Regions from separate parts of the Bacillus cereus group sp. BfR-BA-01316 genome, predicted to be linked through region 2. Evidence: riboswitches for the same ligand, from Rfam matches in the RefSeq annotation. Region 2 holds a riboswitch; the other holds the start of a gene.

Region 1 (3,430 bases), on a different contig from region 2:
GAACGGATCTTGGGGAGAAGAAAGACTCTATTTAGAAGAGACACGACAAGATCTTCGTGAAAAGATTTTATCATATAAAGCGACTTCTGCTGATAAGAAGCGTATACAAGAGATTGAAAGTGATCTTCGAAAGCAAAAAGCGAAAATTAAAGAAGTAGAAAAAGAATATATTGAAAATGCAAAAGTAATCGGTGCAACGCTATCAAAATGTGCCATTGATTCACTTATTTATGAGCGCACATTTGATTTAGTTGTTGTAGATGAAGTAAGTATGGCATATGTTCCGCAAATCGCATTAGCTGCTTCTCTTGGAAAACGTATTGTCGTTTGTGGTGACTTTTTACAATTACCTCCGATTGCGATGGCAAACCATGAACTCGTTCGAAAATGGCTCGGTGAAGATATGTTTTATCATGCAGGGATTGTTAATTCTGTAAATAAATCAGAAGCACATCCCAACCTTTTTATGTTGCAGGAACAAAGACGTATGCATGCGGATATATCGAAGTTTACGAATTCATTTATTTATAAAAATAGAGTTTACGATCATCCATCTGTTTCAGAGCGTAAAGAACTTGCGAAACTACAACCGTTCGCAAATGAAGCTAGTGTTTTATTTGATACGAGCTTAATGGGAGCTTTTTCTTTAAAAGACGCTGCTTCAGGTTCGCGTTTTAATATTATGTCTGGGTTAGTAGCGATGCAAATGATGTTAATTGGATTGTTAGATGGTGTTCAATCTATCGGTGTAGTTACGCCGTACAGGGCGCAGTCCCGCTTTTTATCAACGTGCATTAGAGAAATGTTGCAGAGAACGAAATATCAAAACATACCAGTTTTAGCGGCGACAGTTCATAAGTTTCAAGGGTCTGAAAGAGATATGATGATCTTTGATACGGTTGATAGTTATCCGCAAGAACGTCCTGGTGTGTTATTCTTTGATCATAAAAACCATCGTCTCGTCAATGTAGCAGTTACGAGAGCGAGAGGGAAGTTCATTCAATTATCAGATTGCCACTACATGCGTAAAAATTTATCGAGAAAACAAGCGTTATCACAATTAACAGCCCATATAGAACGTCACGGAGATGTATATGATCGTACGACATCAAGACAAGTGTGGGAGCGGAAAATATCGAAACGTTTACGTTGGTTTATGGAAATGAATCTTGAAGAGCCGAAAGGACTACTAAAAGATATTTTAGCTGCAAAACGTCAAATTATCATTTCACTTCCAAGCACAAGGCAAGTAGATAAAAGAGTATGGCAAGCGTTAATGCGTACGAATGCACAAGTAACGGTATATAGTGATGGACCAGTTCCATTAAAAAATATAAAGTTACAAAGACAAAACAAAGCATACCCGTTTATAGTAATCGATGATGAAATCTTTTGGGCAGGGGCACCGCTCACATCTCAAATGATGTTTGAAGGTAGTACGGAATTCCCGTACATATGTGCAAGACTACAAGCACCGGAGACAATTGGCGTATTAAAAGGGTTTTTAGATATTCGGTAAATTCGGATAGGAATTCCTTGACTTTTGCCTGGAATGAACTTAGAATAAAAATAATTTAATATAATTTTATGAAAATTCTTATCACGAGAGGTGGAGGGACTGGCCCTACGAAACCTCGGCAGCGGATTCTATATGAATACTGTGCCAATTCCAGCAAGGTAACTTGAAAGATAAGAAAGAAGCTCATTTTCACGTAAAAAAGCCTCTTTCTATCTTTTAGAAAGAGGCTTTTTTACGTGAAAATAAAAGGAGGAAGAAAAATGGGAGCGACAGGAGTAACGTCACAAAGAAAAACAATTACTGAAAGTATAGAAAGAAATAAGGAAAAATACATAAAAACAAGTCATGATATTCATGCGAATCCGGAGATTGGTAACCAAGAGTTTTACGCATCAAGAGCATTAAGTTTACTGTTAGGAAGCGCAGGATTCCAATTGCAACATAATATAGCTGGGCATGAAACAGGCTTTATCGCAAGAAAAAGTTCCGGAAAACAAGGGCCAGTAATCGCATTTTTAGCTGAGTATGATGCTTTACCAGGACTCGGCCATGCGTGTGGTCACAATTTAATCGGAACAATTAGCGTTGCAGCAGCGATCGCATTATCAGAAACACTTGAAGAAATCGGCGGGGAAGTTGTCGTGTTCGGAACACCAGCAGAAGAGGGTGGGCCAAATGGTAGTGCGAAAGCGAGTTATGTAAAAGCAGGTTTATTTAAAAATATTGATGCGGCGCTTATGATTCATCCGAGCGGAAAAACAGCGACGACGAGTCCATCACTAGCGGTCGATCCACTAGATTTTCATTTTTACGGGAAAACAGCTCACGCAGCAGCTTCGCCTGAAGAAGGAATAAACGCATTAGATGCGATTATCCAGCTTTATAACAGTATTAATGCACTTCGCCAACAACTTCCATCAGATGTGAAAATTCATGGAGTCATTACAGAAGGAGGAAAAGCGCCTAATATTATTCCTGATTACGCATCGGCACGATTCTTTATCCGCGCAGCAACAAGAACAAGATGTGCTGAGGTAACAGAAAAAGTAAGAAATATCGCACAAGGTGCAGCACTAGCAACAGGTACAAAAGTGAAAATTCATCAATTCCAAAATGAAATCGATGAATTGCTCGTAACAGAAACATTTAATGACGTCGTAGCCGAAGAACTAGAACAACTTGGTGAAGATGTAAACCGTAAAGAAAGAGTAGGAATCGGCTCAACAGACGCAGGAAACGTAAGCCAAGTCGTACCGACAATTCATCCTTACATTAAAATTGGGCCAGATGACTTAATTGCTCATACGAATGAATTTAGAGAAGCAGCTCGTTCAGAACTAGGTGATAAAGCGTTAATTACATCGGCAAAGGCATTAGCGAATACGGCATATCGATTAATTACGGAAGAAGGGTTGTTAGAGAAGGTGAAGGAGGAGTTTAGGGAGGTGCAGAGGAATCAGGGGTAGGTGGTTAAAATACTTTCGATTTGAATAACAGGTTCTCTTTTCGAAGGGAAATCTAATTAACAAGTAAAAACGCAATAAAAAAGAACATTGATTTTTCAATGCTCTTTTTTATTTACTAATCATTTATTTCCTCGTTATTTTGATAACAAATCTCTTCAGCAATTTCTTGGATGCGATTTAGTTTAATACCATCTCTTTGTTCAATAGATAATGGGTGATCTGTTACTTCAGGAGCGGCATTACACAATTGGATAAAATCAGAGCATTGGCTCGTTTTAAACATAATGAATGCTTGAATGTTTTTATTAATTTTGGAAGGCTCAAATTTTGTTCTGTAAGCCGCTATAACTCCTTGATCTTCAAGTTTGTTAATCAGTTCTTTTGCAGCAGGCTGCGTCATGGATATAATCCGTCCTATTTCTGAAACAGAAATTCTCGCATTTTT
Region 2 (3,430 bases):
CACCAACTTACCGCAGTTACTGGTAGTGCACCTGCTTTCCTCTATCACTTTGCTGAAGGTTTAATTGAAGCAACGAAAAGCTATGGTATTGATGAGGAAACAGCAAAACACCTTGTTATTCAAATGATTGCTGGCTCTGCCGCTATGCTCCAGCAAAATCAGGATCCAGCTATGCTCCGCGAACAAGTAACAACACCAGGAGGTTCAACGGCTGAAGGCTTAAAAATTCTATATGAAAATAATTTTTTAGGAGTCATTCAACAAGCAGTTGAAGCAACCAATAAAAAAGCTAGGGGGAATTAATATGACTTTAACAAGTTTAAAGGACTATACAACATTACATAACGGCGTGAAAATGCCTTGGTTCGGCTTAGGTGTTTTTAAAGTTGAAGATGGTACAGAAGTAATTGATTCTGTAAAAGCAGCTATAAAAAATGGATACCGTAGTATCGATACTGCTGCGATATATAAAAACGAAGAAGGCGTTGGACAGGCAATTCAAGAATCTGGTATTCCTCGTGAAGAGTTATTCATCACTTCAAAGGTTTGGAATAGTGATCAAGGTTACGAGTCAACATTACAAGCGTTTGAAACTACATTAGAAAAATTAGGTCTAGAATATTTAGATCTATACTTAGTACATTGGCCTGTAAAAGGAAAATACACTGAATCATGGAAAGCTTTAGAGCAGCTTTATAAAGATGGTCGTGTTCGTGCTATCGGTGTGAGTAATTTCCACATTCACCACTTACAAGACGTATTTGAAATTGCTGAAATTAAGCCAATAGTCAACCAAGTGGAATACCACCCTCGCTTAGCACAAGAAGAATTACATGCTTTCTGTAAAGAACATAACATCCAGCTTGAGGCTTGGTCACCATTAATGCAAGGACAACTACTGGATAATCCAACATTACAAGAAATTGCGACAAAATATAATAAATCAACTGCACAAGTTATTTTACGTTGGGATCTACAAAATGAAGTTGTGACAATCCCTAAGTCTATTAAAGAACACCGCATTATTGAAAATGCAAACATCTTCGACTTTGAATTAAGCTCGGATGATATGAAAGCAATTCAAGCTTTAAATGAAAATCATCGCGTTGGTCCAGATCCAGATAACTTTAACTTCTAGTAGGGAAACCACTGCCATATGCAGTGGTTTTTTTTATTTTTAATAAAACTGAAAATTTAAACTATACCCCATTTGATTGACACTTCATTATCTAAGGTGTAAGATTTCGAATTATCAAATAAACGCAAAAATTAATAAAATTCATTTGTTTACTCATTGTATCAAGAGAGGTGGAGGGACTGGCCCTTTGAAACCTCGGCAGCAGGTTCATTTTGAATACTGTGCCACTTCCTGCAAGCTTTATGCTTGAAAGATAGAATGAGGGACTTCGTTTATATACGGGTGCATAACTTGTACGTAAAAATCCCTCTTTCTCAATACGAAAAGAGGGATTTTTTATTTTTCATTGCCCTCATCATCATCCAATCTTATTAACTATTTAGGAGGAAAATCAAATGAAAAAGAAGTTTGTACCCAGTATTGCATCAGTTGTAGGAGTAAGTATTTTATTATCTGGTTGCGGTAGTTATAAAAACGAAGCGAGCGGAGCAAATGCAAAAGATGAGGCACCTAGTAAGCAAGTTTTAAACTTATCTTCACCTACTGAGATTCGAACAATGGATACGGCTCGTGCTACAGATACTGATTCTGGTCAAGTAATGAGAAACGTATTTGAGGGTTTATACAATCTTGGCGAGGGTAATAAACCTGTTCCTGGTGTCACAAAGTCTCATGAAGTGAGTAGCGATAAAACGAAATACACATTCCATTTACGAGATTCAAAATGGTCGAACGGCACACCTGTAACAGCGAAAGATTTTGTCTTCGCTTGGCAAAGAGCTGTTGATCCAGCAACAGCCTCTGAATATGCTTTTTTATTCTTTGATATTAAAAACGCTAAAAAAATTAACAGTAAAGAGCTTCCAGCCGATCAACTTGGTGTAAAAGCAATTGATGACCATACGTTTGAGGTAGAACTAGAGCGTCCTGTTCCATACTTTATTAGCTTAACGGCGTTCCCAACATTTCTACCAATCAACGAGGAATTTTTTAAAGCACAAGGTGATAAGTACGCTTTAGAAGATAACAAAATCTTGTACAACGGAGCTTTTACACTAAACGATTGGAAGCATGAACAAAGCTTTAAATTCAAGAAAAACCCTACCTATTGGGATAAAGATAATGTCAAACTCGAAGAAATCAATTTCAACGTTGTAAAAGAGAAATCAACGGAAGTAAATTTATTTGAATCAAAACAATTAGACCGTATAAAATTAACATCTGATTTCGTTGATAAGTATAAAAAAGATGGGAACTTTAAAGAACGTCCAAATGTAGGCGTACAATTTTTACGTATGAACCAACAAAACAAAGTGCTGCAAAACGTATCTGTACGCCAAGCCATCGATAAAGCAATTGATCAAAAATCCTTTGTAAATACGCTATTGAATGATGGCTCTACACCAGCGTACAGTCTCATTCCGAAAAAATTTGCGAAAGGGCCAGATGGAACAGACTTCCGCTCTGCGAACGGTGACTTAACGAAAACAGATACAAAATCCGCAAAGGAATTATGGAAAAAGGCAAAACAAGAACTTAGTTCTGAAAAAATAACATTAGAACTATTAACAAGTGACGGTGACCTTGAGAAGAAAACAGGAGAATTTTTAAAAGAACAACTAGAAAAGAACCTAGATGGCTTAACAGTTAATATAAAACCTCAGCCACGTAAGCAGCAGGTTTCATTATTATTAAAAGGTGAATATGAAATTGGAATTGACGGTTGGAGCCCTGACTTTGCTGATCCAATTACATTCCTTGAACTATTTACGACGAATAACCCTTACAACTTAGATCATTACTCTAATAAAGAGTTTGATGACACAATTGAAAAAGTTAAAACTACCTTGGCTGGTGATGAAAAAGCTCGCTGGGAGGCGTTACTAGCATCAGAGAAAATATTATTTAAGGACTCTGTTATCGCTCCTCTTTACCAAAAAGGAGAATCTTATCTAGAGCGTTCTTATGTAAAAGGAATTGTGCAAGTTGACTTTGCAGGCCAGTTAAACTTCAAGTGGGCAAAAATCGAAAATTAGATTAATAGAAACAGATTCCCCGATACAAGGAAATCTGTTTCTTAATATATTATTTTAAGAAATTAATACTCTGTTTTTTATTATTGACATATAGTTCTTTCCAGTGTTAATATTCTAAATAATCAAAGAAACGAAATATTTTACCACCAAAATGTAATGTCTACTAAGTTGAAACATATAACGACAGATTATAGTTCAACATGTATATACATATAGAACACCTGATTACCTATATACACATATTTATAATATGTTT

The links. A riboswitch is a leader RNA that binds a small molecule or an ion and turns the genes downstream of it on or off. The one in region 2 is predicted to bind S-adenosylmethionine.
Region 1: another riboswitch for S-adenosylmethionine. It lies ahead of MR071_RS15320 (M20 family metallopeptidase); the one in region 2 lies ahead of MR071_RS14555 (peptide ABC transporter substrate-binding protein).

What each region holds. Positions count from the first base shown of each region.
Region 1 is NZ_JAKUGX010000019.1:23,129-26,558, forward strand. Features, by position in the region: gene MR071_RS15315 (AAA domain-containing protein) at 1-1,519, shown strand, start outside; SAM riboswitch class I at 1,595-1,696, shown strand; gene MR071_RS15320 (M20 family metallopeptidase) at 1,780-2,985, shown strand; gene MR071_RS15325 (Lrp/AsnC family transcriptional regulator) at 3,101-3,430, opposite strand, start outside.
Region 2 is NZ_JAKUGX010000017.1:53,857-57,286, forward strand. Features, by position in the region: gene proC (pyrroline-5-carboxylate reductase) at 1-303, shown strand, start outside; gene MR071_RS14550 (aldo/keto reductase) at 305-1,138, shown strand; SAM riboswitch class I at 1,294-1,398, shown strand; gene MR071_RS14555 (peptide ABC transporter substrate-binding protein) at 1,534-3,174, shown strand.